DNA from 3 places in the Tepidibacillus sp. LV47 genome. Region 2 is predicted to be linked to each of the others. Evidence: riboswitches for the same ligand, from Rfam matches in the RefSeq annotation. Region 2 holds a riboswitch; each other region holds the start of a gene.
What was found. Region 2 has a riboswitch for S-adenosylmethionine ahead of ACMW72_RS04410 (homocysteine synthase). Riboswitches for the same ligand answer to the same signal wherever they lie in the genome.
Positions count from the first base shown of each region.

Region 1: it holds a riboswitch for S-adenosylmethionine, as region 2 does, so the genes downstream of both, ACMW72_RS08730 (methionine ABC transporter ATP-binding protein) here and ACMW72_RS04410 (homocysteine synthase) in region 2, are expected to answer to the same signal.
Region 3: it holds a riboswitch for S-adenosylmethionine, as region 2 does, so the genes downstream of both, metX (homoserine O-acetyltransferase MetX) here and ACMW72_RS04410 (homocysteine synthase) in region 2, are expected to answer to the same signal.

Region 1 is NZ_JBLWIF010000006.1:141,190-147,692, forward strand. Features, by position in the region: gene ACMW72_RS08720 (sodium:solute symporter family protein) at 1-974, shown strand, start outside; gene ACMW72_RS08725 (OsmC family protein) at 1,016-1,471, shown strand; SAM riboswitch class I at 1,749-1,857, shown strand; gene ACMW72_RS08730 (methionine ABC transporter ATP-binding protein) at 1,970-3,004, shown strand; gene ACMW72_RS08735 (methionine ABC transporter permease) at 2,985-3,644, shown strand; gene ACMW72_RS08740 (MetQ/NlpA family ABC transporter substrate-binding protein) at 3,666-4,502, shown strand; gene ACMW72_RS08745 (M48 family metallopeptidase) at 4,782-6,074, shown strand; gene ACMW72_RS08750 (DUF1802 family protein) at 6,303-6,503, shown strand, end outside.
Region 2 is NZ_JBLWIF010000002.1:248,895-255,397, reverse strand. Features, by position in the region: one part of gene prfB (peptide chain release factor 2) at 1-391, opposite strand, end outside; one part of gene prfB (peptide chain release factor 2) at 393-467, opposite strand; gene ACMW72_RS04410 (homocysteine synthase) at 686-1,975, opposite strand; SAM riboswitch class I at 2,045-2,160, opposite strand; gene secA2 (accessory Sec system translocase SecA2) at 2,230-4,743, opposite strand; gene ACMW72_RS04400 (hypothetical protein) at 4,906-5,157, opposite strand; gene hpf (ribosome hibernation-promoting factor, HPF/YfiA family) at 5,383-5,931, opposite strand; gene ACMW72_RS04390 (amino acid ABC transporter ATP-binding protein) at 6,049-6,503, opposite strand, start outside.
Region 3 is NZ_JBLWIF010000002.1:52,381-58,883, forward strand. Features, by position in the region: gene ACMW72_RS03420 (acetate uptake transporter) at 1-455, shown strand, start outside; gene ACMW72_RS03425 (class I SAM-dependent methyltransferase) at 498-1,202, opposite strand; gene gerQ (spore coat protein GerQ) at 1,481-1,897, opposite strand; gene ACMW72_RS03435 (cell wall hydrolase) at 1,913-2,347, opposite strand; SAM riboswitch class I at 2,513-2,620, shown strand; SAM riboswitch class I at 2,701-2,808, shown strand; gene metX (homoserine O-acetyltransferase MetX) at 2,872-3,963, shown strand; gene ACMW72_RS03445 (homoserine dehydrogenase) at 3,950-5,257, shown strand; gene ACMW72_RS03450 (ASKHA domain-containing protein) at 5,286-6,503, shown strand, end outside.

The DNA of each region.
Region 1 (6,503 bases), on a different contig from region 2:
CGACGAATGTAGGGTTGCAGGTGATCATCTCCTGGTTTGCAACCTTTATCATTAACGTCTTATTAGCCCAAGCTGCTTTCCAAATGGCGTTGTCCTGCCGCACACCCGAAGAAGGACGAAAAGGCATGCTAATGGCTTTTGGCGCTAATATCTTTTTCGTATTCTTTGGAGTTCTTTTCGGGTTGGCAGCGGCAGCTGTGGTACCCGGTGGCACACGTGGTATGGTCATGGTTCCCAAATACCTGGCCACGGTTTTACCAGCACCCCTTGTCGGATTGTTCTTCCTGGGGATTTGGGCCTGTGCTCTAGGTTGGGGGGCTTCCTGCCAGTTCTCTGGTTCCACCAGTTTGGGACGTGATGTAACCGGAGCCATCAACCCATCGTTAACCGATAAGCAAAAAGTCACCTACACCAAGTGGTCATTGGTTGTTCTGACGGTTGTCATGATCATTCTGGGCTTTTTGCGCAGCGAACAAGCTGCCTGGTGGAACGTATTTGCCTGGACCCTGCGTAATGGCGCAACCTTTGCCCCGGTTGTTGCGGCGCTCTTCTGGCCGCTTGCTACCAGACGAGCTGCGACCGCTGCTCTGGCTACGGGTTTTATCTCCGGATTAAGCTGGTATGCGCTGGGTAATTGGGACCCCGTCAAATTCTATTACAATGTTCATCCTGTATTTTTGGGGATGTCTGTCAACATGTTGACCATGATTATCGTGACCCTTATAGATCAGGCCGGAAAGTTTAAGGTGGGTGGCCAGCTTTCGGGACTTCGTAAAAATGTGGCCCTGACTGGAGCTACTATTGGTATCCTGTCCGTTATTTCCATCATTTTTGGATCTCAATGGTTATATACCAAAGGGTTGTTGGGGCTGGCATCCTTCCTGATTGTCGCAGGGGTGTTTATGATGACCATCGCCATAACAACAAAGCTAGAAGAACAGAGTATAGAACAAGCCTTAAGCCTGGATGCTTAAACTTAGAGAGAAACAGTGCAAAATAAAAGGAGAGATCATACATGTCAAAAGTCAACATTACCTGGGAAGGAAATATGAAATTTGTCGGCACGGATGATAACGGACACAGGATTCCGATGGATGCTGCAGCTATTTATGGTGGACAAAACCAAGGTGTAAGACCCATGGAGCTAATGTTAATGTCTCTTGGCGGCTGCACAGGCATAGAGGTTGGCCATATTCTTAACAAAATGAGAGTAAAGTACGACCGTTTTGACATCGAAGTTAATGGAAATAGAGTAGACGAACATCCCAAAGTATTTAGTGATATCCATGTGGTATACCGGCTTTCCGGGGAAAACATTTCTCCTAAAAAGGTTAATAAGGCGATACAAATGGCTGAACAGGTCTACTGCTCAGCGGCCAACATGATAAATAAGGTAGCGACGGTCACTTATTCCTTTGAGATCAATGGTACTGTGTACCCGTATGAGCCGGAAAACAAAACAACCCTCTAGAATCGCTGCAAGCACTTGTCTTCTCTCAAAAGTGTTGTTGAGAAAAGCAAGTGCTTTTATACATAACATTCTGTCAAATTCGAAGCCAACCCAGCCGCCGGATGTGTCAAGCGACAGTGAAAATGTCATATTAAAACGCCAGTGATTTTGTCACTTGTTTTGTAAAATATATTATCTAATATGTATAAAAATTCTTGTTGACAGTTTCTTTATGAGATGTTACTATTTATTTCGATCATTATGAAACATTGATGTGATAAAGTGAATAAATGTTATATCCTTATCCAGAGAGGTGGAGGGACGGGCCCAATGAAACCCGGCAACCTACCATAACATTATGGGAAGGTGCCAATTCCTGCAGGACTTTATGTTCTGAAAGATAAGGAAAGGACTTACGTATGTTGTCAATCCTTTCTGAGTTTTTCAGAAAGGATTTTCTATTTTACGGATGTAAGGAAACAACAATAGATGTTGTAACGATAGAAAGTGGTGAGTAAAATGATTCGACTTCATAAAGTGAAAAAAGTATACAACAGTAATCATAAAGAAGTCATCGCATTAAAAGAAATTAATTTAGAAATCCAAAAAGGTGAAATCTATGGAATCATCGGGTACTCTGGTGCAGGAAAGAGCACCTTGATCCGTTTAATCAATATGTTGGAAAAACCAACGGAAGGCGAAATTTGGGTTGATGGCCGTCAAATGAACCAATTAAGCCAGAAGGAACTGCGTAAAGCTAGACAGGAAATCGGAATGATCTTCCAACACTTTAATTTATTATGGTCACGAACCGTCTGGGAGAATATTGCCTTTCCTTTAGAAATTGCTGGTGTGCCTAAAGAGGAAATCGATCAACGAGTGAAGGAATTGATTGATCTCGTGGGTTTAACAGAAAGAGCGAATGCTTATCCATCAGAATTAAGTGGAGGACAAAAACAAAGAGTGGGAATCGCAAGGGCCTTAGCTAACCGGCCGAAGGTGTTATTAAGTGACGAGGCCACCTCTGCCCTTGATCCGAAGACGACAGACTCGATTCTTGACCTGCTTCAAGAGATTAATCGGAAATTAGGAATTACTATTATCTTAATTACCCATGAAATGCATGTCATCCAAAAGATTTGCCATAAAGTAGCTGTTCTTGATCAAGGAGAGATTGTTGAAGAAGGACCTGTATTAGAAGTATTTACTCATCCAAAACAAAAAATTACCAAAGAATTTGTTAAACAAGTTACCGAACATCAAGATACCGAAGAAACGATTCGTCACATACCCCATGAAAAAGGAAGTTATATTTTAAAATGTACGTTTGTTGGCGAAAATGCCAATCAACCTATTATTAGCCGTTGGGTAAAAACACTCGATGTTGAACCCAATATCTTAGAAGGAAATATTCAATATGTTCAAGGTTCGTCTTATGGTTCGTTATATATCCAATTGAAAACCACAGAAGATCAATTAAACGCATCCATTGAATTTCTTAAAAACTGTGGTGTAGAAGTGGAGGTGATCGAAAATGTGGCTGGAACCCAATGAGTGGACAGAGGTATTGCAAGCAACATTAGAGACAATATATATGGTGGGTTTATCAGGTTTGTTTACCGTAATCCTTGGAATTCCTTTAGGAATCTTTTTAGTTCTTACGGACAAAGGACAACTATTGGAAAACCGTGTCGTTAATCTCATATTATCTGTGATTGTCAATGTCTTTCGTTCTATTCCTTTTATCATCTTAATGGTTTTATTAATTCCTTTTACTCGCACAATTGTAGGAACGCCAATCGGTTCCACTGCTGCAACGGTACCGCTAATCGTGGGAGCTGCACCTTTCTTTGCCCGCCTTGTGGAAACTTCGTTAAGGGAAGTGAACAAGGGAGTGATTGAGGCGGCCCTATCGATGGGAGCGAATATTCGCCAAATCATTTTTAAAGTTTATCTTCCTGAAGCTATGCCTTCGATCATTTCAGGAATCACCGTTACCTTAGTTGCTTTAATCGGTTATTCGGCAATGGCTGGTGTTCTTGGTGGAGGCGGTTTAGGGAATATGGCGATTATCTATGGTTATCAGCTATATAATACACCCGTGATGTTAGTTACGACCGCTATCATTCTACTTCTTGTCCAATTGGTTCAAACTCTTGGAGATACGATCTCTAGGAGAATAGATAAAAAATAAACGTTAAGGAGGAATTATAAAATGAAAAAATTATTAATTGTTCTTCTCATTGCGATTTTAAGTGTAAGCTTGGTGGCTTGTGGCAATGCCAAGCAAGAGAATCAAGGAGCAAATGCTGATCAAGGAAAAAACGAAGCAATTACCTTAGTTGTTGGGGCTACTGCTGTACCCCATGCCGAAATTCTTGAAAAAATTAAACCAACATTAGAAAAAGAAGGCGTGAAATTAGATATCAAAGTATTCCAAGATTATGTTCAACCGAACATCCAATTATCTGAAGGAAAACTGGATGCGAACTATTTCCAACATGTTCCTTACTTAGAAACGTTCACAAAAGAACGTAACATCACCAATTTAGTAGATATCGCAAAAGTCCATGTTGAACCAATGGGTATTTACTCGAAAAAAGTGAAAAATTTAAATGAAGTACAAAATGGAGCGAAGGTCTCTATTCCGAATGATCCTTCTAATATGGGAAGAGCTCTAGTGCTTCTTGAAAAAGCAGGATTAATTAAGCTTAAAGATGGCGTTGGGATTAAAGGAACAAAATCTGATATTGTCGACAATCCAAAGAATTTAGAAATTGTACCTTTAGATGCAGCGATGCTTCCAAGATCTTTAGAAGATGTAACCCTTTCTGTCATCAATACCAACTATGCTCTACAAGCAAAATTAAATCCAGTGAAAGATTCCTTATTCATTGAAGATAAAGATTCTCCTTATGCCAACGTGTTGGTTGTTCGCAAAGGGGATGAAAATAAAGAAGCGATTCAGAAATTAGTAAAGGCATTAAATTCTGAAGAAGTAAGAAAATTTATTGAAGAGAAATATAATGGTGCTGTCGTTCCAGCTTTCTAAAAATCTTCAGTAAAACGGGGTTGATCCTTAAGCCAGCCCCGTTTTTTTTTTTGTATTAAGAAAGTATAAGATAGCTCACTTAACTCTAATAAGCTTGACTTGTATATTTTATAAGTGCGACTTTAGCGAACAGGCTTTTCCATCGACCTAATTTACGGAATGCCGAAAGGTTAGGAGCAGCGTTAGAACATACAAGCCATATCCAAACCGATTTTTATGATTTAAATAGAGGGTTATTTGCATATAGATAAGATATACAAGCTAAGGGAGGGAGTATTTTTGAAAAAGTTCTATGGAATGATTACGATACTATTTGTGATCTACGGCTTTATTATGTCGTATTACCTGTTTCAAACCAAACAAGCACTACCAAGTGCTTATGTAGGTTCTCCTGCTGATCCATCTACATTTATGACAAGTCAACAGTTACAAACCGCAACCATCTACTCACGAATCAAAGATTTCCTCTTTTTTATGGGTGTACCTTGGGAATGGGGTATTTATCTACTCATTTTAGGGTTTGGCCTTTCAACAGCTTTTTATGTTTTTTCGAAAAAAATACATAAACGTTCGCTTTTTTTACAGGCGATTGTTTACGTCTTTTTGTTAAGTCTTGTTGTGTTTTTATTACAGTATCCGCTGAAGTATTATTCATATAAAGTAAGTCGTGATTATGGAATCAGCGTTCAAACTTTCGCTTCGTGGTTTTGGGATCAAGGGAAAAGTTTTTTCGTTGATCTTGTTTTGACGATTCCCATGGTGTGGCTATTATATACCATCATTCGCAAATCCCCAAAAAAATGGTGGCTATGGTTTTGGCTGATATCGATCCCCCTAACGATCATGTTGTATTTTATTCAGCCAGTGATCATTGATCCTATTTTTAACGATTTCCAATCTTTACAAAACCAAGAACTAAAAAGAGACATTCTTGCATTAGCTAAGCGGGCAGATATTCCAGCAGATCAAGTTTATCAAGTGAACATGTCTAAAAAAACGACAGCAATGAATGCTTATGTAACGGGGATAGGATCCAATGCGAGAATTGTTCTCTGGGATACGACATTAAAGAAATTAAATAAGGATGAGATTCTGTTTATCATGGCACATGAAATGGGGCATTATGTCTACCATCATATTTACTGGATGTTATTTGGATCAATTATTGCTTCTTTTTTTCTCTTTTACTTTGTTTATCGACTCGTCCATTTGGTTATCGGTCGGTTTGGACAGTTTTGGGGGATTGAGAGTGTCAGCGACTTGAATTCTCTTCCTGTATTTTTGCTCCTTCTATCCTTAATTACTTTTATTGTCTCTCCTATCGAGAATACATTTTCTCGTTATTCTGAACAAGCAGCTGATGAATATGCGATTCAGTTGACTCAAAATCCAGATGCAGCGATTCGTTCTTTTCAAAAATTAACCATTGATAGTTTAACTGAACCTAATCCACCAGAGTTAGTAAAAGTCTTCTTATACACTCACCCGACAATGGTAGAGAGGTTATATACAATCAGTAATGAAACGAAACAGATTGAAAAACAACATTCGGAAGAAAAAACAAAAGAATAATATCTTCGTATCACTTGCTTGTATGTTTCTATAAGCTGATTTTTTGAGTGAGTTTTCCCATTTACCGTTTATTTGAGGAAAGCCGCAAGGTTAGGAGTAGCGTTAGAACATACAAGCTATTTTTTGTGAGGGGTATTGATCATTTTTGGGCTCAACTTGCACTTTTTCTATACAAAAATATTTATAAAATATGGTAATATAACATTGTGGGTAGAAAGGGGTGAATGAATGATCCAGCAAGTCGCGGTACCCGTTGCCTTGAAAGAATGGGCGGTGAATATTGAAGCATTAGCAAAAGGGAAGCAAATCCTCTTAATGAGAAAAGGCGGAATCCATGAGGAAACGAAAGAATTTCAATTAAAAGAAGAAATCTTCTATCTTTTCCCTACATACTTGCATCAGAAAAAGGAATTACTAAAGACAGAGTTT
Region 2 (6,503 bases):
CCCACCTTGTATACATTCGCAGTAACATCGAGGCCCAATCCTGTGATTCCGTTCCCCCTGCACCAGGGTGAATTTCTAAAATGGCATTATTTTTGTCATATGGTTCATTAAGTAATAGCTGAAGTTCAAATTCCGAAAACCGTTTGCTTAATGACTTAATACTTTTCTCTATGTCCGCAAGCATCGTTTCATCTTGTTCCTCTAGGGCTAATTCGAACATCACTTGCAGATCTTCATATTGTTGTTCAAGGTTATTCATTTGCTCTGTTAATTCTTTTAATGCATTGATTTCACTAATCACTTTTTGTGCCGCTTCATTATCATCCCAGAAATTAGGTTGGGCCATGATCTGTTCTAACTCTGAGATTTTTTTCTTTTTACTATCGACGTCAAAGAGACCCCCTAATTTCAGCCAGACGTTTGGCCATTTTTTCTAGTTCATGCTTTAATTCGCTTTCTGATAACATAGATTCACCTCTTTGAACAAATCTCAAATTTCATCATACCATAGTTTACCCATCACTCCAAGGATTACAAGTTATATAAAATAGGTTTGCATATTCCAACGCGCTTAGGTGAGAAAGTGCTTCCCAAAAGTCGCTGCTTATGGAATATACAAACCTACATTTTCATATCACTGACTTGTATGTTCTATAACCTGAGAACATACAAGCCATTATTATTTCTATCTTTGGCTAGCTTGCAGGGCTTGATCGAGATCGGCAATTAGATCATTCACATTTTCAATTCCGATGGATAAACGAATCATTTCAGGAGTAACACCGGCACTAAGTTGCTCTTCAAGAGATAATTGTTGATGGGTTGTACTTGCCGGATGAATCACTAATGATTTGGCATCGCCGACATTGGCTAAATGGGAGAATAGTTTTAAGTTGTTAATAAATTTCTTTCCTTCCTCGACTCCACCTTTAATGCCAAAGGTGAGGATTGCCCCTTGACCTTTGGGCAGGTATTTTTGCGCTAAATCATAATATGGATTTGAAGGAAGTCCAGGATAATTCACCCAAGTAACGAAATCATGGTTTTCTAAAAATTGCGCCACTTGCAAAGCATTTGCACTATGTCGTTCCATTCGTAAATGTAGTGTTTCTAATCCTTGAAGGAGTAAAAAAGCATTAAAAGGCGAAATCGCTGCTCCCATATCCCTTAATAACTGAACCCTTGCTTTGATAATATATGCTAATGAACCAAAGTCTCTTGTATATACCACCCCATGATAGCTTGGATCTGGTTCAGTTAAACCTGGAAATTTGCCATTATTCCAGTTAAATTTTCCTCCGTCGACAATCACTCCACCAATGGCGGTTCCGTGTCCACCAATAAATTTGGTCGCAGAATGAACAACGATATCGGCTCCATGATCAAAAGGACGAAGAAGATAAGGGGTAGCAAAAGTATTATCCACGATCAGAGGAATTCCTGCTTCATGGGCAATGTTGGCAACAGTCTCGATATCTAGCACATCAATTTTTGGATTACCGATACTTTCAGCATATATCGCTTTTGTTTTTTCGGTTATGGCTTGGCGAAAATTCTCTGGGTCATTTTGATTAACAAATTTAACCTTGATTCCCAATTTAGGGAGTGTGGTAGAGAAAAGATTATATGTACCACCATACAAACTGCTTGAGGATACGATTTCATCTCCAGCACCAGCAATGTTAAGAATCGCATAGGTAATAGCTGCAGATCCAGAAGCAAGAGCCAAGGCTCCAACTCCGCCTTCTAATTGGGCCACGCGATTTTCAAATACATCTTGAGTTGGGTTCATAATTCGGGTATAAATATTACCTGATTCTTTTAAAGCAAATAAGTTCGCGGCATGATCAGTGTCTTTAAATACATAAGAAGTAGTTTGATAGATAGGTACTGCCCTTGAACCTGTTACTGGATCAGGTTGCTGACCTCCATGTAAAGCAATCGTTTCAAATTCATAACTTTTTTCCTGACTCATCTTGTTTCTCCTCTCTTTCTATTAAAATAAAAAACTCCTTCTCGATGAGAAGGAGCAAATGACCTTTCCCTCTCATCTTTCAGAATCACAAGATTCTGCTGGAATTAGCACCTGCCAACACAGTTAGACTGCGTGTCGGTTGCCGGGCTTCACTGGGCCAGTCCCTCCGCCACTCTGGATAAGAGGCATAACCAATATGAAATTGTAAAGGAATTGAATTCATTATATTTTAACCCTGACATCTTGTCAATAAATTAATGTGCTGCTCCATGACAATGTTTATATTTTTTGCCACTGCCACATGGGCATGGATCATTCCGGCCGATTTTCTGTCCAACCCGAACGGGTTTTTTCTTCGAATTGGACTCTGGATTGGTATTATTTACGGCATGCCCCACAGCAACTGCTTTACGCTGAAGATTATTTTGGATTTGCGCCTTCATAATATAGGTAGCCACTTCTTCTTCGATCGCTTGGATCATCGCCTGAAACATTTCATATCCTTCCATCTGATATTCTCGTAAAGGATCCGTTTGCCCATAAGCGCGAAGATGAATCCCCTGACGCAATTGATCCATCGCATCAATATGGTCCATCCACTTGCTATCAACAGCGCGAAGGAGAATCACTTTTTCAAATTCGCGCATATTCTCGCCAAGTTCTTCTTCTCTCCGATCATATTGTCTCTCTACCGCTTTGCGAATCACCTCCAAAATCTCTTCTGGTTCTTTGCCCCAAATATCTTTTTCCGTTATTACCCCTTCATCTAAGAAAGTGGCTTGCATATGATCTAACAATGCTTTTAAATCCCATTCTTCCTGAATTTGCTCAGCAGGACAATGAATATCAATAAGACGCTTTGCAAAATTCATAATCATGTTGATAATGACATCGCGTAAGTTGTCACTTTCTAATACTTGGCGACGTTGACTATAAATCACTTCCCGTTGCTGGTTCATCACATCGTCATATTGCAAAACGACACGGCGAATATCAAAATTATGGCCTTCCACTTTCTTCTGTGCCGATTCAATCGCCCTTGTCACCATCTTGCTTTCAATCGGTTGATCCTCATCCATCCCTAAACGATCCATCATACTCATAATGTGTTCAGAACCAAATCTTCTCATTAAATCATCTTCTAGGGAGATGAAAAATTGACTGGAGCCAGGATCCCCTTGACGTCCAGCACGTCCTCTTAATTGGTTGTCAATTCTTCTACTCTCATGCCGTTCTGTACCGATAATGTGAAGTCCCCCTAATTCAGCAACTCCTTCGCCAAGAACAATATCGGTACCGCGACCTGCCATATTGGTAGCAATGGTGACCGCACTAGCTTGGCCTGCTTTTGCGATAATTTCCGCTTCTTTCTCATGATACTTGGCATTTAATACATTATGGGGAATGCCTTTTCGTTTCAACATTTCGGATAAAAGTTCCGATTTTTCAATGGAAATGGTACCTACTAATACAGGTTGTTTTTTCTCATGGCGACGAACAATTTCATCGACGACCGCTTTAAATTTGGCCCGTTCCGTTTTATATACCACATCAGGCAAATCAACACGAATCATCGGTTTATTGGTTGGAATCACCACAACGTCTAAACCATAAATTCGTTTAAATTCTTCTTCCTCTGTTTTTGCTGTACCCGTCATCCCTGCTAATTTTTTGTACATGCGGAAATAGTTTTGCAAGGTAATGGTTGCTAAAGTCATGCTTTCGTTTTGTACCCTTAGACCTTCTTTGGCTTCAATACTTTGATGCAAACCATCGCTATAACGGCGACCATACATTAAGCGGCCAGTGAATTCATCAACAATAATAACTTCTCCATCTTTTACTACATAGTCGCGGTCTCGTTTCATCAAAACATGGGCTTTTAGGGCTTGGTTAATATGATGATTCAAGGTCATATGATTGGTATCATAAAGGTTATCCACCCCAAAGGCTTTTTCTGCTTTATCAACACCAGATTCGGTTAAAGTAACTGTATTTGCTTTTTCATCGATAGCATAATCTTCATTAGCAACCAAACGTCTGACAAAGCGATCAGCAGCATAGTATAAATCGGTGGATTTTTCAGCTGTCCCAGAAATAATTAAAGGGGTCCTTGCCTCATCGATGAGGATACTATCCACCTCGTCAATGATGGCATAATTTAGAGAACGTTGAACCATTTGTTCTTTGTATAACACCATATTATCCCGTAAATAGTCAAAACCAAACTCATTATTGGTTCCGTAGGTGATATCTGCTTGATAAGCTGCTTGTTTTTCTTCTGGCGAAATTCCATGGATATTCAAACCAACGGTCAAACCGAGGAATTCATAAATTTTCCCCATGGTAGTTCTGTCCCGTTGTGCCAAATAATCGTTAACAGTTACAACATGGACCCCTTGGCCTGTTAAAGCATTTAAATATGCGGGCAAGGTAGCAACAAGGGTTTTCCCTTCCCCTGTTTTCATCTCGGCAATACGGCCTTCATGAAGCACAATACCCCCAATTAACTGAACATCAAAATGACGCATTCCCAAGACCCGCTTAGAAGCTTCACGCACAACGGCAAAGGCTTCAGGCAAAAGATCGTCAAGGGTTTCTCCTTTTTGTAACCGTTCTTTGAATTCTAATGTTTTCCCATGTAGTTGTTCATCAGAAAGGGAACCTATTTGTTCTTCAAGTTGATTGATTTTTTCAACGGTTTTATTTAAACGTTTAATTTCCCGTTCATTCATGTCACCGATGACTTTTTTTAGTAATCCGAACACAAGTCCAACTCCTCTCACAGGAAAAGTTTTAGTTTTTATTTTATCACTCTTTCATTATAGGAGCAAAAAATCTTTATTGATCCTTTTCATTCCATTATTTATATAACGTTTTTGACGCCGATTTCGTTCCAAAAAAAAAACTGCCAGCTTGGCAGCAATAGATTAGAATAATTTCCCCTTTGTGTTTTTCCCTTTATCTTGGGCAGTAATACCTAATGTTATCGCAAACAGGAGGAGAACGAACCAATGGGAGGGGATGATCATCCAGAACATAATTGTAATCACGCTGAACAGAGGAGCGATCCAATCTGACTCAAAAGAATAAGACTTTTTCAATCCACTATAAACCATTTGCGTTATCGTTGAAATGGCGAAAAAAATGACAACATAAAGGAGAAATTTTAGAAATGCCATTTTTCTTCACCTCCTGACATATCCTATGTAGGCAAAAGCCTAGTGGTGCAGGTCCAATCTATGTTATACTTTATATGCACAAACAAAAAAAATACACTCCCAAAAGTCGCTGCTTATGGAATATACAAACCTAATAAGCTAGGCTTGTATGTTTCTATAAGCCGCGACTTTCGCGAGCGTTTTCCAACCGACACTATATGTCAAAATAAACTGGACAGATTACCATTAAAATTCTGGCTCAATTAAACCATAACGGCCATCTTTACGTTTATATACAATATTGGTTTCTTCGGTTTCCGCATTGGAAAATACGAAGAAGGAATGGCCCAACATATTCATTTGTAAAATGGCTTCTTCTACATCCATTGGTTTAAGATTAAAACGTTTGATCTTGACGATTTGGAATTCTTCTTCCTCTTCATCAGCCTTTGTACCAACAGGATCCTCTTTAAAAAGGGTTTTTAGACTTCCTTGTTCCCTGAATTTTCGGTTAATTTTTGTTTTATGTTTACGGATCTGTCTTTCTAATTTTTCCACCACGAGGTCAATTGCAGCATACATATCTTCGTTTTGTTCTTCTCCCCGCAAGACAACTCCTGGTAGTTGAATCGTTACCTCAACACTATGAAGATCGCGAACCACCTTCATTGTTACATAAACAGGTGCTGTAAGAGGAGTATCGAAATATTTCTCGATGCGACCCACTTTCTTCTCCACATACTCTCTTAATGCCTCAGTCACTTCAATGTTGTCCCCACGAACGATGAAATTCATGGTCACCGCTCCTTTCAAATGTAAAGTTTGTCCTTTCCTATTTTCATTATAACACATATCATTCGGTATATTCTACCAATGGTAAAAACATAATGAACCGTCAATTGATATAAGAATTCACAATACTTTACTAAGAAAGGATTGTGTCCGTGGGTGTCTAGGTTGAGAAAAGATTTCTTCTGGTTTCCCCTCCTCTATAATTTGCCCTTGATCCATAAATACGACCCGATCAGCTACTTCTCTTGCAAAGCCCATCTCATGAGTGACCACAACCATAGTCATGCCTTCTTTGGCTAACTGTTTCATCACTTCCAATACCTCACCAACCATCTCCGGATCCAAAGCAGAAGTAGGTTCATCAAAGAGCATCACATCCGGTTCCATTGCTAAAGCTCTGGCGATCGCTACCCTCTGTTTTTGTCCACCAGAGAGTTGATCAGGATAGGCATTTGCCTTATCTAATAATCCAACTTTTCCTAAATATTTCTTGGCAATTTCTTCAGCTTTACTTTTTTCCATTCCTAACACTTTAATGGGGGCAATTGTGATATTCTCTAGAACCGTCATATGCG
Region 3 (6,503 bases), 200 kb from region 2:
CATTTGCTCAATTGTTTGCAAGTATTAATGATTCGAAACGGAATAATATCTTTGGAAGTACTGCATTTGCTGCTTACGCATTTTTTTGGTTTGCAGTAGGAATTACTTGGTTAATTCAAATGGGTGCTTTTGGTGAAGAATTAAAAGCAGATGTGGATATCAAACAACTTGGTTTTGCTTTTGTTGGTTATTTAATTTTTAGTATTTATATGACGATTGGATCAATGGAAACGAATAAAGTTTTATTTATCATTTTTGTACTTATTGATCTTTTATTTATTGGTCTTTCACTAAGCTCGTTCCAGATACTACCTGAGTTTTCTCATAAACTGGCGGCATGGTCAGAACTTGCGATCTCAATGGTTTCTTTTTATGGGTCGGCTGCAACTGTTTTAAATCACCATTTTGGTCGTCAGTTTTTACCAACTGGTAAGCCATTAGGAATTTTTAAATAATTTGTAAAATAACAAAAAGGGGGTTGACCCAAAAGTAAGGGTTCAGCCCCCTATTTTTTGTTTTGAAATCCAGCATAATCGATGGGTACGTAATAAAGGAATCGAATTAAAAAGGTGATATAAAGCAGGATGAATTTTAACCACTCGCCTACTAATCGGTGGCGCTAAAGTTACACGCCAAGATTTAATTTGGCCTTCGGGAAATAATTCTTTAATCCTTTTTAAGGGGATTCCTTTTACATCAGGGTTTTTAGGATTATTATAAACAAAATCATACCAAAGAACCCCTCCACCAGGTTTGACAAGCCTCCAAATATTAGTGGCTAATTTTTGTTGAAACTCTTCATCAAGGATGGATGTGAAAACTGTTGATTGAAGAACAATATCAAAACTATGATCAGCCAAATCAAGGGTAGAAGCATCACCAATCATCACTTTGGTAACGATCGGTAATGTTCTTCTAGCATGCAAGGCCCTTTCTTCTAATAGTTCATTGGCAACAAGATTTTCCGGTTTGAAACCTAAGCGAATAAGAAAAAGAAGATTACTGCCAGAACCACAACCGATTTCTAAAACCTTTTTATCGGCTAAAGGTTCAAGTTTTGCCCATTTCAACAACTGAATCAGTTTTCGTTCTTTTTCTTGTTGGGTTAAATAAACGACTGGATTTAAAGGTTCATACCAATTATGTCTGGCAAGTTGGTTTCGTTTTGCATAGGCTTCTTTGATTCTTTCAATTTCCTTCATTTTCCTAAACCCCTATTAATCGTTTGTTTAAACATCTAAAATATTTCCAGATATAAGGGGGAATATTCAAAGAATCAATCAAAGAATCAAAGAAAATGCAATAAAAATAGGCTTGTATGATTCTATAAGGGCGACTTGAGCGAGCGAGTTTTTCTACCGACTGTTTATTCAAGGAAAACCGCGAGGTATCGGAGTGCGTTAGAATCATACAAGTCATGGGTCTTATATACGTTTAAAAAAGGCTGGAAATAAACGTTTTCTTCCTGCCTTTTTCGTGTTTATCTTTGAATCGCTGGAGGAACATAATTCAGTTCTTCATCAAAGGTAATATAATCGAGATTAACCATCAATAAAAGATATCTTTTGCCTGTTTCAGGATCACTAATAATAATATGGTCCTTACCTGCTGCTTCTAGTCTTCCGCGGAATACCTTTGCATTCCATTCTTTATTATTTTCAAAAGTCATATAAATGGTAGCAATTTTTCCGAGATTTAATCGCAAAATGTTTTCAATATAGGATTCCTCTATAGGTAATTGCCCTGGAATTTCGATCCTGCGTTCAGGGGCTTGGGGAGTTGGAAGCATGGGTTGCATTGGATACATTGGTTGCATCGCCATTATAGGTTGAGGGAAATTTTGATCATATTGATAAGCTGAAAATAGATCATAAAAATAAGGATAGTATTGATACATAAACAATCACTCCTTTTAAAAAGTTCCATAAACTGAAGGACAGTCTGAATAAGTAGGTGCATAAAAACAATGGGATTTATATCGTCCTGTATTCCATGCTATATACCACCTACTAGGACAACTTTCTCTTCCTGGATTAAAAAACCATAGGGCAAAAGTAGCAGGATGATATTTTTCTCCATTGACCACTTTTCGAGCTAATTGGATTTCTAAAGTGCGTGCTCTTTGATAAAAATAGGATTTTTGTACTGCCTCGAATCCTCCTGGGGATTGAAAGACCATTTGCGGCACAGTTCGGATCCCTTTGAAATCTAAACAATTAGCTCGTACCCGGTTTACTCCAACATTCCCAACTAGCAACATCCCAAGTTTCCCTTCACTTTCTGCTTCTGCCCGCATTAATCTAGCTAATAATTTCAAATCGTTTATGTTTGCTTTAATAACAGCCATTGACTCACCTCGCATATTAGGCCTCTATAACAATATATTTTGTTTAAAAAAATTGGTGAAAAATTATCATAGGAAATTTCGAAAAGGGAAGAAATTTCAATTTTATCTTGACATAGAATGGAAATGATTATATGATTTCATTAACAATTTAAAACAACACAGGATTTCTTATCGAGAGAGGTGGAGGGACTGGCCCAATGAAGCCCGGCAACCGGTTTTTTAAAAAAAACGCGGTGCCAATTCCTGCGGAGGCGATTCTCCGAGAGATAAGAAGAGCGTAAATACACCCTCTTCTTATGAAGAGGTTTTTTTACGCTTAATTTCAAAAGTAAAATTGAATCATTTGTAATTCTTTCTTATCGAGAGAGGTGGAGGGACTGGCCCAATGAAGCCCGGCAACCGGTTTTTTAAAAAAAACGCGGTGCCAATTCCTGCGGAGGCGATTCTCCGAGAGATAAGAAGAGTGTAAGAAAAACTACCCTCTTCTTATGAAGAGGGTTTTTTACAGTTAGGGGGGGATTTTGATGGTAGGAATAAAGGTGCAATCACCCTATGAAGCAAGTGTCATTCAAATTGGCGAGTTATCTTTAGAATCAGGGAAAAAGTTAAAAAATGTACAGATTGCTTATGAACGGGTAGGATCAAAGGAAGCGCCGGTTATTCTTGTATGTCATGCTTTAACAGGAAATCAATTTGCCGTTGGAACAGAACAAAACCCTGGCTGGTGGTCAGGATTAATTGGGCCAGATAAAGCGATTAATACGCAAGAATTCCAAGTGATCACGATGAATGTGATTGGTGGATGTGATGGGTCAACAGGTCCATTAACCATAGATCCCGATACGGGCAATTCTTATCGAGCTAATTTCCCATTTGTCTCCGTTCGTGATATGGTTCACGCTCAATATCTCGCTTTAAAAAAGCTGAAAATTGACCATGTCAAGGCGATTATCGGTGGATCATTAGGTGGAATGCAGGTGTTAGAGTGGGGAGTGCTTTATCCGGATTTTATGGATACGCTAATTCCCCTTGCAGTCACACCCTATCTTAGCGATTATGCGATAGCTTATAACTTGATCGCAAGGTTGGCAATCATTCATGATCCAGCATGGAATCAAGGGAATTATCTTTCAAACGAACAGATTCATGGATTAAAAATTGCTCGTATGGTAGGGATGGTTACTTATCGATCCGCTGAACTATTTAATGCTCGTTTTCAAAGGGCGCAAAAAGAAGATTGGGGAATCCATCATTATGAGACAACCTTTGAAGTGGAATCCTATTTACGCTATCAAGGGGAAAAATTAGCGAAAAGGTTTGATGCCAATAGTTATCTGTATCTATTAAAAGCGATGGATCTTTTTGATCTTGGAAAAGGTCGTGGCAATTGGCAAACAGCATTAGAAGTTGTGAAAGCTTCGATCGTTGCCATTGGCTTTAAAGGTGATTTACTATATCCACCCAAAGAATTGGCAAAACTCGTTGAACATTATCAGCAATTAGGTGGGAAAGGAAAATTTTATGAGGTGGATACACAATTTGGCCATGATGGTTTTTTGGTTGAATTTGAGAAATGGTCCCATCTAGTGAAGGAGGGTATATATGGAATCCATTAAAGTCGCATTATTGGGTCTAGGTACTGTTGGGAAGGGAGTATATAGGACGATTCAAACCCATCAGGCGCAACTTCAAGCTTTATTAGGAAAGAAAGTTGAAGTAGTGGCAATTCTTATTAAAAATAAAGGGAAAAAAAGAGACATCCTTATTGACCCTTCTGTTACGTTGACGACCTATTATCAAGAAATTCTTCAACTCCCAAAAATCGATTTTGTCATTGAGATGATCGGTGGAATTGAACCAGCAAAAACCTATATTGAGCAAGCCTTAACAAAAGGTTGCCATGTGATTACTGCAAATAAAGAGTTAATGGCTTTTCATGGAAAAGAATTAAGTAACCTTGCCAAGAAAGCAGGCGTTCAACTCGCATATGAGGCTAGTGTTGCAGGAGCGATTCCTATTATCCGTACATTACAAGATTTATTGCAAGTGAATCAAATTACAAAAATAGAAGGGATCCTCAATGGAACGACCAATTATATTTTGACAAAGATGCGGGATAAGAAAATTCCGTTTGCAAAAGCATTATTGGAAGCAAAGGAAAAGGGATATGCAGAAGCCGATCCAAATAATGATATCGAAGGATGGGATGCTTTTTTCAAATTAATGGTTCTCAGTGATTTAATCTTCGGTGAACAACCCAATTGGAATTATGTGGAGCGTATAGGAATAGAGGGAGTTTTAATTGAAGAATTAGTCCTTGCTGAACAATTTGGGCTACGTTTAAAGCTCATCGCTTCTCTCTCAAAAAAGGGCTCTCGTATTGAAGCAAAAGTACAACCAACATTCCTAACAAAATCTCATCCTCTCTATTATGTTGAAGGTGTAGAAAACGGAATTGTTGTTGAAACCGATCTAGCAGGTCGATTGTTTTTACAAGGAAGTGGAGCCGGTTCTCTAGCTACGGCAAGTGCAATCATCGAAGATCTTGTCAATGTATGGCAACGTCAGAATATAGACGTTGCAACAAAAGAAATGAAATGGAAACCAATGACCAATCAAAAAGAAAACGAGTCATATTGGTTTGTGATTCAGCCAAAACCAAAACATGGGAAAAATGAAGACATTGTCTTGAAAAATCGCTTTCAAGAGTCTGGACTAACCATTCATGCCTATGAATGGTTAGAGATAAAGAATTATGGATTAGCTTCTGGTTATATCCTTTCAGCTAGAGAAGAATCGATTCAACAATTTCGCCACCAAGTAGAAGAACCGAACTGGGGATTGAAATGGTATCCTATTTCTAATTGGCAGGAACAAGAAGAGAAGATCAAGAAAAAAGTATATGCATAAAAAGAAATGAGGATAAGGCGGGAGAACGATGGCAGCTAGAACCATCTACATCAATATAGGAAATACGAGAATCACTCGATACGTAAAAACAGGAACAAATCTTCTTGATGTCATACAAGAGGAAGAAATAGGGCTTTCTGCTACCTGCGGTGGAACAGGTCGTTGTGGTACTTGCAAAGTGAAAATCAAAGAAGCCCTTCCTTTTAATCGGACCGAAGAACAAGTGCTCACTTCAAGCGAAAAAAAAGAAGGGTATCACCTCGCTTGCCAAGTATACGTTGACAAAGCACTGCACATTGAAGTACCGAAGCTTCAAGAAGAAAAACTGCAAGTGATGGAAAATAGTGTAGAAAGAGATGTTGATATTGTTCCTTTCCTTAGAAAAAGGTTTATTCCCATGCAAAATCCAGAAACCTCTGATCTTGATTCAATCTATGACTTTCTGTCAGATGTAGAAAAATTGGAATTTACGTTAGAACAACTAAGACAAATCCCTCTATTGCTTCGAAACAAAGAAGGATTCACCTTAACTTTTGACCCTATGGGGAAAGTTATCCATATAGAAAAAGGGGATACCACCAATCAATTGCTGGGAATTGCCTTTGATATTGGTTCTACAAGTGTCGTCGGCTATTTGCTGGATTTAGTTTCAGGGGAAGAATTAGCAGTGGCATCTCGGTTAAATCGTCAAGCCCAATATGGTGCCGATGTGCTTTCGCGGATTAGTTATGCAACAGAGAAGAAAAATGGGATCAAAATACTGCAGAAAACGATTGTTGAAGTGATGAATGAAATCATCGCTGAACTAACAGAAAAAACAGGAATTGATCATCAAGCGATTCTCGATTGTACGATTGTCGGCAATAGTACCATGCAACACCTGTTATTAGGAATTAGCCCTAAGTATTTAGGCCAGGCTCCCCACCTCCCTGTTTTGAAGCAAGAGTTCATGATCTTAGCGAGAGAAATCGATTTGAACCTTCCCAATTCCCTGATCAGAATCTTGCCGAATCTAGGAGGATTTGTAGGATCTGATACCCTTGGGGTGATTTTAGCGACCAAGATGGATGATAAAGAGCAACTAACTTTAGCTGTTGATATTGGAACCAATGGCGAAATGGTTTTAGGAACAAAAGATCGATTGGTCGTTTGCTCATCTCCTGCAGGACCTGCCTTTGAAGGGGGACAGATTCGTCACGGGATGAGGGCAATTGAAGGAGCGATCGGGAAGGTTTGGCTTGAAGCA